2 regions of the Polaromonas sp. P1_E3 genome follow, and region 2 is predicted to be linked to the other one. Evidence: predicted binding sites of a transcription regulator. Region 2 holds the regulator's gene; the other holds the start of a gene.
The links. The regulator LexA, encoded in region 2, represses DNA repair genes until DNA is damaged. The targets are predictions, from matches to a motif close to ACTGTATNNNNATACAGT.
Positions count from the first base shown of each region.

Region 1: the regulator LexA is predicted to act here: its motif matches at 2,140-2,157, upstream of AC1D0Z_RS12070 (PA0069 family radical SAM protein).

Region 1 covers NZ_JBFUBD010000097.1:5,133-9,556, reverse strand. The annotation lists partial or broken gene AC1D0Z_RS12080 (amino acid ABC transporter permease) at 1-395, shown strand, start outside; gene AC1D0Z_RS12075 (GNAT family N-acetyltransferase) at 436-999, opposite strand; gene AC1D0Z_RS12070 (PA0069 family radical SAM protein) at 1,001-2,089, opposite strand; gene AC1D0Z_RS12065 (hypothetical protein) at 2,234-2,500, shown strand; gene AC1D0Z_RS12060 (DOPA 4,5-dioxygenase family protein) at 2,570-2,917, shown strand; gene AC1D0Z_RS12055 (acyltransferase family protein) at 3,016-4,131, opposite strand; gene AC1D0Z_RS12050 (NAD(P)H-dependent flavin oxidoreductase) at 4,177-4,424, opposite strand, start outside.
Region 2 covers NZ_JBFUBD010000210.1:2,077-4,796, forward strand. The annotation lists gene lexA (transcriptional repressor LexA) at 570-1,274, opposite strand; gene AC1D0Z_RS16060 (asparaginase) at 1,414-2,364, shown strand; partial or broken gene AC1D0Z_RS16065 (nucleoside monophosphate kinase) at 2,463-2,720, opposite strand, start outside.

The DNA of each region.
Region 1 (4,424 bases), on a different contig from region 2:
CGGGCATCCTGGGCCTGAGCCTGAACGTGGGCGCCTACCTGTCTGAAACCATCCGCGGCGCGATCAATGGTGTGGAACACGGCCAGTGGAACGCCGCTCGCAGCCTGGGCCTCACGCAGGCGCAAACCCTGCGCTATGTTGTCGGCCCGCAGGCACTGCGGCTGGCGGTCCCCAGCCTTTCCAACAGCCTGATCAGCCTGATCAAGGACACCTCGCTCGTGTCGGTGATTGCCGTGGGCGAGCTGATGCTGGCGACCAAGGAAGTGATTGCCACCACCTTCCAGCCGTTTCCGCTGTACCTGGCAGCAGCGGGTATTTACTGGGCCATGAGCGCTTCGTTTGAAACCCTGCAAAAGAAGCTTGAAGTGCGCCTGAACCGCAGCTATTTGCGCTAGGGTGATAAGGTGATGAGGGGTAGCGGCCTGTTTGACCGCTTCAGTCGTCGCTGATCAACCCACTTTGCATCGCCTGCTCAGCATTTGCAAAAATCGCCATCGCGGTCAGCATGCGCCTGAAGCCGAGCTTGCGGTAAAACGGCTCCTTTCCAGCCACCGCGTACAGGATGATTTTTTTGTGGCCGCTGGAAAGCTTCACCAGTGCCGCAACCATGTCCTTGCCCATGCCGGAACCCTGGCGGTCCGGTGCCACCGCGATATCGCAGATGTAAGAGCAGTCCTTGCCGTCCGCCACCGCGCGGCCGGCAGCAATCAGCCTGCTGCCCTCATACACAAAGCACTTGAACATGCTGTTGGAAAAGACGACCTGGAGGTCGGCGGGCTTCTTGTCACCCAAAGGAGCAATGCGGTAGAGATTCGAAAGTTCTTCCCAATCCGCAGCGCCCATGCCTTCCGATGAATATTTCCAGTCGAGTGCCAAGGTAATTCCTTTTAGTGTCAGACGGTAAGAACGGGAACGTTCCGCCGCGCGGTTGCGGCGGGTCAGCGCAAGTTTCTTTGGACTATAGCCATCACGTGATAAACCACGGTGACTGCGGACCATTTCAAAACAGGCTGCCCTGCCCCACCGCGCCCGGTGGCCGGAACTGCGTCAAGTCCAGCTCTACGCGCTCGCGGTTAAAACCCAGCCGGCTGGTGGCTTTCTGGAAACGCTGGCGAACCAGGTCGGACCATAGGCCCGAACCTTTCATCCGTGTGGCGAAATTACTGTCGTAATCCTTGCCTCCGCGCATCTCGTGGATATGCGCCATGATGCGCGCTGCGCGCTGCGGGTAATGCAAGCCCAGCCACTCCTTGAAGATGGGCGCAACCTCCCAGGGCAGCCGTATGACGTGGTAGAACGCTGAGCGCGCACCCGCTTCCCAGGCGGCTTCCAGCACCTGTTCAAGGTCTTCCGTCACAAATGGGATGTGCGGCGCCAGGCTTACGCCCACCGGCACACCGCGCTCTGCGAGCGTGCGAATAATGCGCAAACGGCGGTACGGTGCCGCCGCGCGGGGTTCCAGCTTGCGCGCAACCTCGCCATCGAGTGTGGTGATGGTCACGTAGACGGCCGCCAACTTGCGGTCGGCCATGGAACCAATCAAATCAAGATCACGCTCGACGCCGCTGGACTTGGTGACCAGGGAAAAGGGTTGCCCCACTTCCTGCATCAGCTCGATGACGCTACGCGTCAACTTGAGCTCGCGTTCAATGGGCTGGTAGCAGTCAGTAGCCGAGCCGATGTTGATCAGCTTTGGGACGTAGCTGCGCTTGCCCAGGTCGGCGCGCAGCACCTCGGCGATATTTCGCTTGGCAATGAGCCGGGTTTCAAAGTCCAGGCCCGGCGAAAGATTGAGGTAGCTGTGCGTGGGCCGCGCATAACAGTACACGCAACCGTGTTCGCAGCCACGGTAAGGGTTGACCGAATAATCAAAATGGATGTCGGGCGAATCGTTTTTGCTGATGGCGCTGCGCGCGGTTTCAAACGTGACCTGGGTCTCCAGCCGAGGCACGTCGCCCGCCTGGCTTTCTTCCAGCGTTCCCCATCCGTCGTCCCACGCGTCGCGCACATCTTTTTCAAATCGGTGCGGCGTGCGCGTGGCAGTGCCCCGGCCCTTGATGGCATTGATGGGGATGATGGCGTCGGACATGAAAGTGAATGATTGAGGTCACGCAGCATCCATCGAAGTCAGCGACAAATACTGTATATAAATACAGTATATTCAAACAAAAACCCTTTTGCAAATGTCATCAGCAGGTGCCCGCAATAATGGGTTTAAAGCAGGAGATACCCCATGGCACACGTACTGGCAAAACTCACCGGCGCGCCGCTGGCCGCCGTCAGACAGCAGCTGGAAAAAGACGCGGACGAACATGCGAAGCAAGGCATGCAGCTGGAGCACTTGTGGCAAAACACGGATGATGCGGCCGAGGTGTTTTTTCTGTTTCGGGTAAAAGACCTGGCGCATTGCCGGCAACGCATGCAGCAGACGCACGCGAAAGCCCGCGAAGAAAACCCCGGTGTACCGCTACCGGCCCTGACGTTTCTGGAGGATGCCTGAGGCCTCATCCAATGCGAATTGATCGTCCCTTTTCCGTTTTCCCCTTCCTCTTTTTCCTTCCGTTCCACCATGATCCAGCGACCTGAAAACCTTTATGACCGCTACCACGCCCACGTGTATTTCGGGCACGGCACCGTTGAGCAGGCGCGCGCGCTGTGTGAAAAGGCTGGTGCGCTTTTCGGGGTTGCAGTGGGGCGGGTGCATGAACGCGAAGTGGGACCGCACCCGCACTGGAGTTGCCAGCTGGCATTTGACCGCGCCGCGTTCGACAGCGTTATCCCCTGGCTCGAAGAACACCGCGGCGGGCTGGATGTGTTTGTGCATGGGCTGACCGGCGACGACCTGGCCGACCACACCACGCACGCCTCATGGCTGGGTGAGCCTGCCGCGTTGAAGCTGGAAATGTTCAGGCGTTAGCCGGAGGATGAACCGCCGAAACAGTGCGGTGAGTTCAGGGTGATTCGCTATTAATTCGATAGCTGCTTGCGCTCACCCAGAAAGGCTTACGGCCGTTTTTAATGGGTATAAAAGCGGCGCAGCCAGTTCGGCCCGGAAGGCAAGGGCCGCAATTCTACGGACTGGTACAGCACCCAGCCCGCCAGCAGCGACAGCAGAAAAGCCGACAACAGTCCCAGCACATTGGCCACCAGCTGCGCAGGCCAGAAATGGCTCACGATGGCATTGACCAGCAGGCACACAGGAAAGTGGATCAGGAACACGGAATAGGACATGCGCCCCAGCTGCACCAGCCCACGCTGCTGCAGCCAGCGCACCGTCCAGGGGTATGACGCTAGTCCCGTCAGCCCGACCAGCCCGAAGGCAGTGACCAGCGCGACCACAAGCCGCCCCCTGAAATCCAGGGACAGGGCCAGCCCGCCCATGACGGCCAATGTCAGGAGCCAGAAGTTGCGCCGCGCGCCAAGCCGGCTGGAGGCCCAGAAGGCCAGCATGCCCAAGGCATAAGAGCCGCAGAAATAAAGGGCGGTGACATCAAAGGCCGGCCAGCGGTTGAAAAACAGCAGCGATGCCAAAGCGACCAGCAGGATGAGGCTCACGCCCAGGGGTGCGGAAACTGACGTACTTTGTATTGCGTCGCCACTGTGCGGCTGAAACAGGAACCGGCGGGCAAAGGCAAAAATGAGCACAGCCATGGCGTAAAGCTGGAAGTCGATGGCCACGTACCAGACACCGGCAGAAAGCGCGTCCTGCCCCAGCAGGTCCTGCAGCAGCAGGGCATGGGCCAGCAACTGGTGCACTGTGGGAGTCTCCGGCACGGAATGGTGCGCAAACCAGGGCCTGACCATCGCCGCCACCAGCACGCTCACGGCCAGTGCGACCGCATAAGGTTTGACGAGCCGCCAGTAGCGTCGAAAAATCAGGGCGCCGGATGCGCCGAACACGGCCACGCCCTGTGGCGCAAGCGAGGCCGCTGCCAGAAAACCACTCACGACCAAAAACACCTGCACGGCCATGCGGCCGTAGACGTAAAGCCAGTCCATCAGGGCCGGTGCAAACGGATGCACCACGTCCGACATCGGGCCGTAAAAGGCCAGGTGATGCAAAACGATCAGGACGCAGGCCAGCCCTTTGAGGGCATCCATGCCGGGAAAGCGTCGGGTCGCGGTGGTCAAGGCGGGCGTTTCAGGCGCAGCTCAGCTCAGGGGTAGCAATGGCGCTTAAGCGCAGACGCGCTGGCGCGCCTGCTCGTACTCACGCCTGAGCTGGTCCACAAAGGCCGCGGCGCTTTGGACCTTGTTGACAGCGCCAATGCCTTGGCCGCAGCCCCAGATGTCCTTCCAGGCCTTGGACTTGCTGCCCTCGCCGCCGCCGAAGTTCATGGTTTTGACGTCGCCTTCGGGAAGGTTCTCAGGGTCCATGCCGGCAGCACGTATGGATGGCGCGAGGTAGTTTCCGTGCACGCCGG
Region 2 (2,720 bases):
CAAGGCACGCCCGACCACCGCTTGAATCCAGGCGGAACGTGCAATACGCGCTACTACAGCGAAGTTTCCCGCTGGCTCATGCGCTCAAGTTCAGCGCATACATCTGCCATGCGGCCAGATATCACCATGCGGCCGGCACATGCGGGGCTGACATTGCAATCAAATTCGCGAACCACTCTCAGCCGACTGGGGCGAGGCGAATCGTCTGAACGTAGACCGGTGCCAATCCCATGGACAGACGGGCTGCGTGTTTCCGTGAAATTGTTGGGAGCAAACGGAAGCGCAAGCTGCCGAGATGACAACCTGGCGCCAGCTGGCGGTGGAAACTGGCCCACGCCAGCCATGTTCTGCGCCGGCAAAAACAATGACACCAGTGCCTGTATGGGAGCGAACAGGGCTGACGACATTGGTGAGTGTGAAAAACTGGTGATTCCCATGATGAACTCCTGTATGAGAGAGGTTTACATAGGCAGGATTGCAGGCTGCAATAGCCAGAAAGGCCTCGGCACCAGGGTGTTGGCCATCACACGGCCAAACGCCCGCCACCTGGTGCGCGGCCAGATAACTGGTTACATCAACATTGTGTTGCGAATGAGGCCGACAGCCAGGCCTTCGAGTTCGAATGGCTCGCCGGGCTCGACCACGATGGTTTTAAAGTCCGGATTTTCCGGCAGGAGCTCGATCAGGTGCTTGTTGCGACGAAAACGCTTGACGGTGACTTCATCACCGAGCCGGGCCACAACGATTTGTCCGTTTTTGGCTTCCCTGGACTGTTTGACGGCCAGCAGGTCGCCATCCATGATGCCGGCGTCCCGCATACTCATGCCGCGCACCTTGAGCAGATAGTCGGGTTGGCGCTGAAAAAGGCTGCTTTCGAAATAATAGGTTTGCTCGACATGTTCCTGCGCGAGAATCGGGCTGCCAGCAGCAACCCGCCCTACCAAAGGTAGGGCGAGCTGGGCCAGGCTTTGCAACGGCAGGGAAAACTGTTTGATTCTGGATTCGTTCAGGCTGCGAAGTGCGTCGTTTCGTAAACGTATGCCGCGCGAGGTGCCGCTGACCAGCTCGATGACGCCTTTGCGGGCCAATGCCTGCAAGTGCTCCTCGGCTGCATTGGCGGATCGAAAGCCCAGCTCGGCGGCAATTTCAGCGCGGGTCGGTGGAGCACCTGTGCGCGCAATGGCGCTCTGGATCAGTTCCAGAATTTGTTGCTGACGCGCAGTGAGCTTGGGCGCCTCAGAAGGAAAATGCGGAAAGTTATCGAGTGTGCTCATCACCGTTGCTCCTTGAATCACAACCCCGTCCGCTGGGTTCCTGCCGGTTGGCATCGGAACTTCAGCGTCACCGTAGCTGTTTTAATATCCAGTAGCTGTATTTTCATCCAGTTTTTAAAAGATTGCAAGTTTACGTTTTATGCATCCTCAAAATATCGTGATTCTTGGCACGGGCGGCACGATCGCCGGACAGGCCGCCAGCGCATCGGACAATATTGGCTATACGGCCGCACAAGTGGGTGTCGCACAGCTGGTTGCTGCGATTCCTTCTTTGGCGGCACTGGGACCTTTGGTGATCGAGCAGGTGGCGCAGGTCGACAGCAAGGACATGAGTTTCGATGTATGGGTGAAACTCGCCGGCCGGGTCAGCCATTTTCTGGCCCAGCCGGACGTGCAGGGCATTGTCATCACGCATGGAACGGACACGCTGGAAGAGACTGCATATTTTCTTCAGGCGGTATGCAGTCCCGATAAGCCTGTGGTGCTGACTTGTGCCATGCGTCCGGCTACGGCGCTGGTGCCTGACGGCCCGCAGAACATGCTGGATGCCATGGCGGTCGCGCGTCACGCCGGCGCAAAAGGTGTTGTCGCGGTGTGTGCCGGAACGATTCACAGTGCGCTGGACGTGCAGAAGGTTCATACCTACCGGGTGGATGCATTTGGTTCTGGTGATGCGGGGCCCATTGGCTACGTGGAAGAAGGATCGCTTAGATTAATGCGAAATTGGCCCCAAGCCCATACAGGGCGTGCGCAAGCAGCTATTGAAATGATAGCAGGCCAGGTGCCGCGGTGGCCACGCGTCGAGATTGTCATGAATCATGCGGGCGCCACCGGCGCGGTCGTGGAGGCTTTGGTGGCTCAGGGGGTCCAGGGGTTGGTGGTTGCTGCCACGGGCAACGGTACCCTGCACCATGCGCTTGAGGCGGCGTTGCTTGATGCCCAGGCTGCCGGGGTGCGTGTCGTGCGTGCGACAAGGTGCCCGAATGGCAGGGTTTTGCCGACACCGGGGGATGTGTTTTCCGATTCTCAGGGGCTGAGCCCTGTGAAGGCAAGGATCGCGGTGATGCTCGAGCTGCTGCCAGCAAGCTGAAACCGGACCATGATGGGGCGGTCCAGCCCGATGCCCCGCAATGAAAAAGGCCGTCAGGCTGACGGCTTGGCTGCAGATGGAATTGCTTGAGGCTGAGGTCAGCCCTCCAGCGCCTTGAACGCCCGGGCGGTGATCTCGTCAACCCCGCCCATGCCACTGATGGCCCGGTATTTGGGAGCAAGATGGGGCTCTGCCTTTGCCCAGCTGGAGTAGTACTCAACCAGTGGCCGGGTCTGCGCGCTGTAAACCTCCAGGCGCTTGCGCACGGTTTCTTCCTTGTCGTCTTCGCGCTGGATCAACGGCTCGCCCGTCACGTCGTCCTTGCCTTCCACCTTGGGTGGGTTGAATTTGACGTG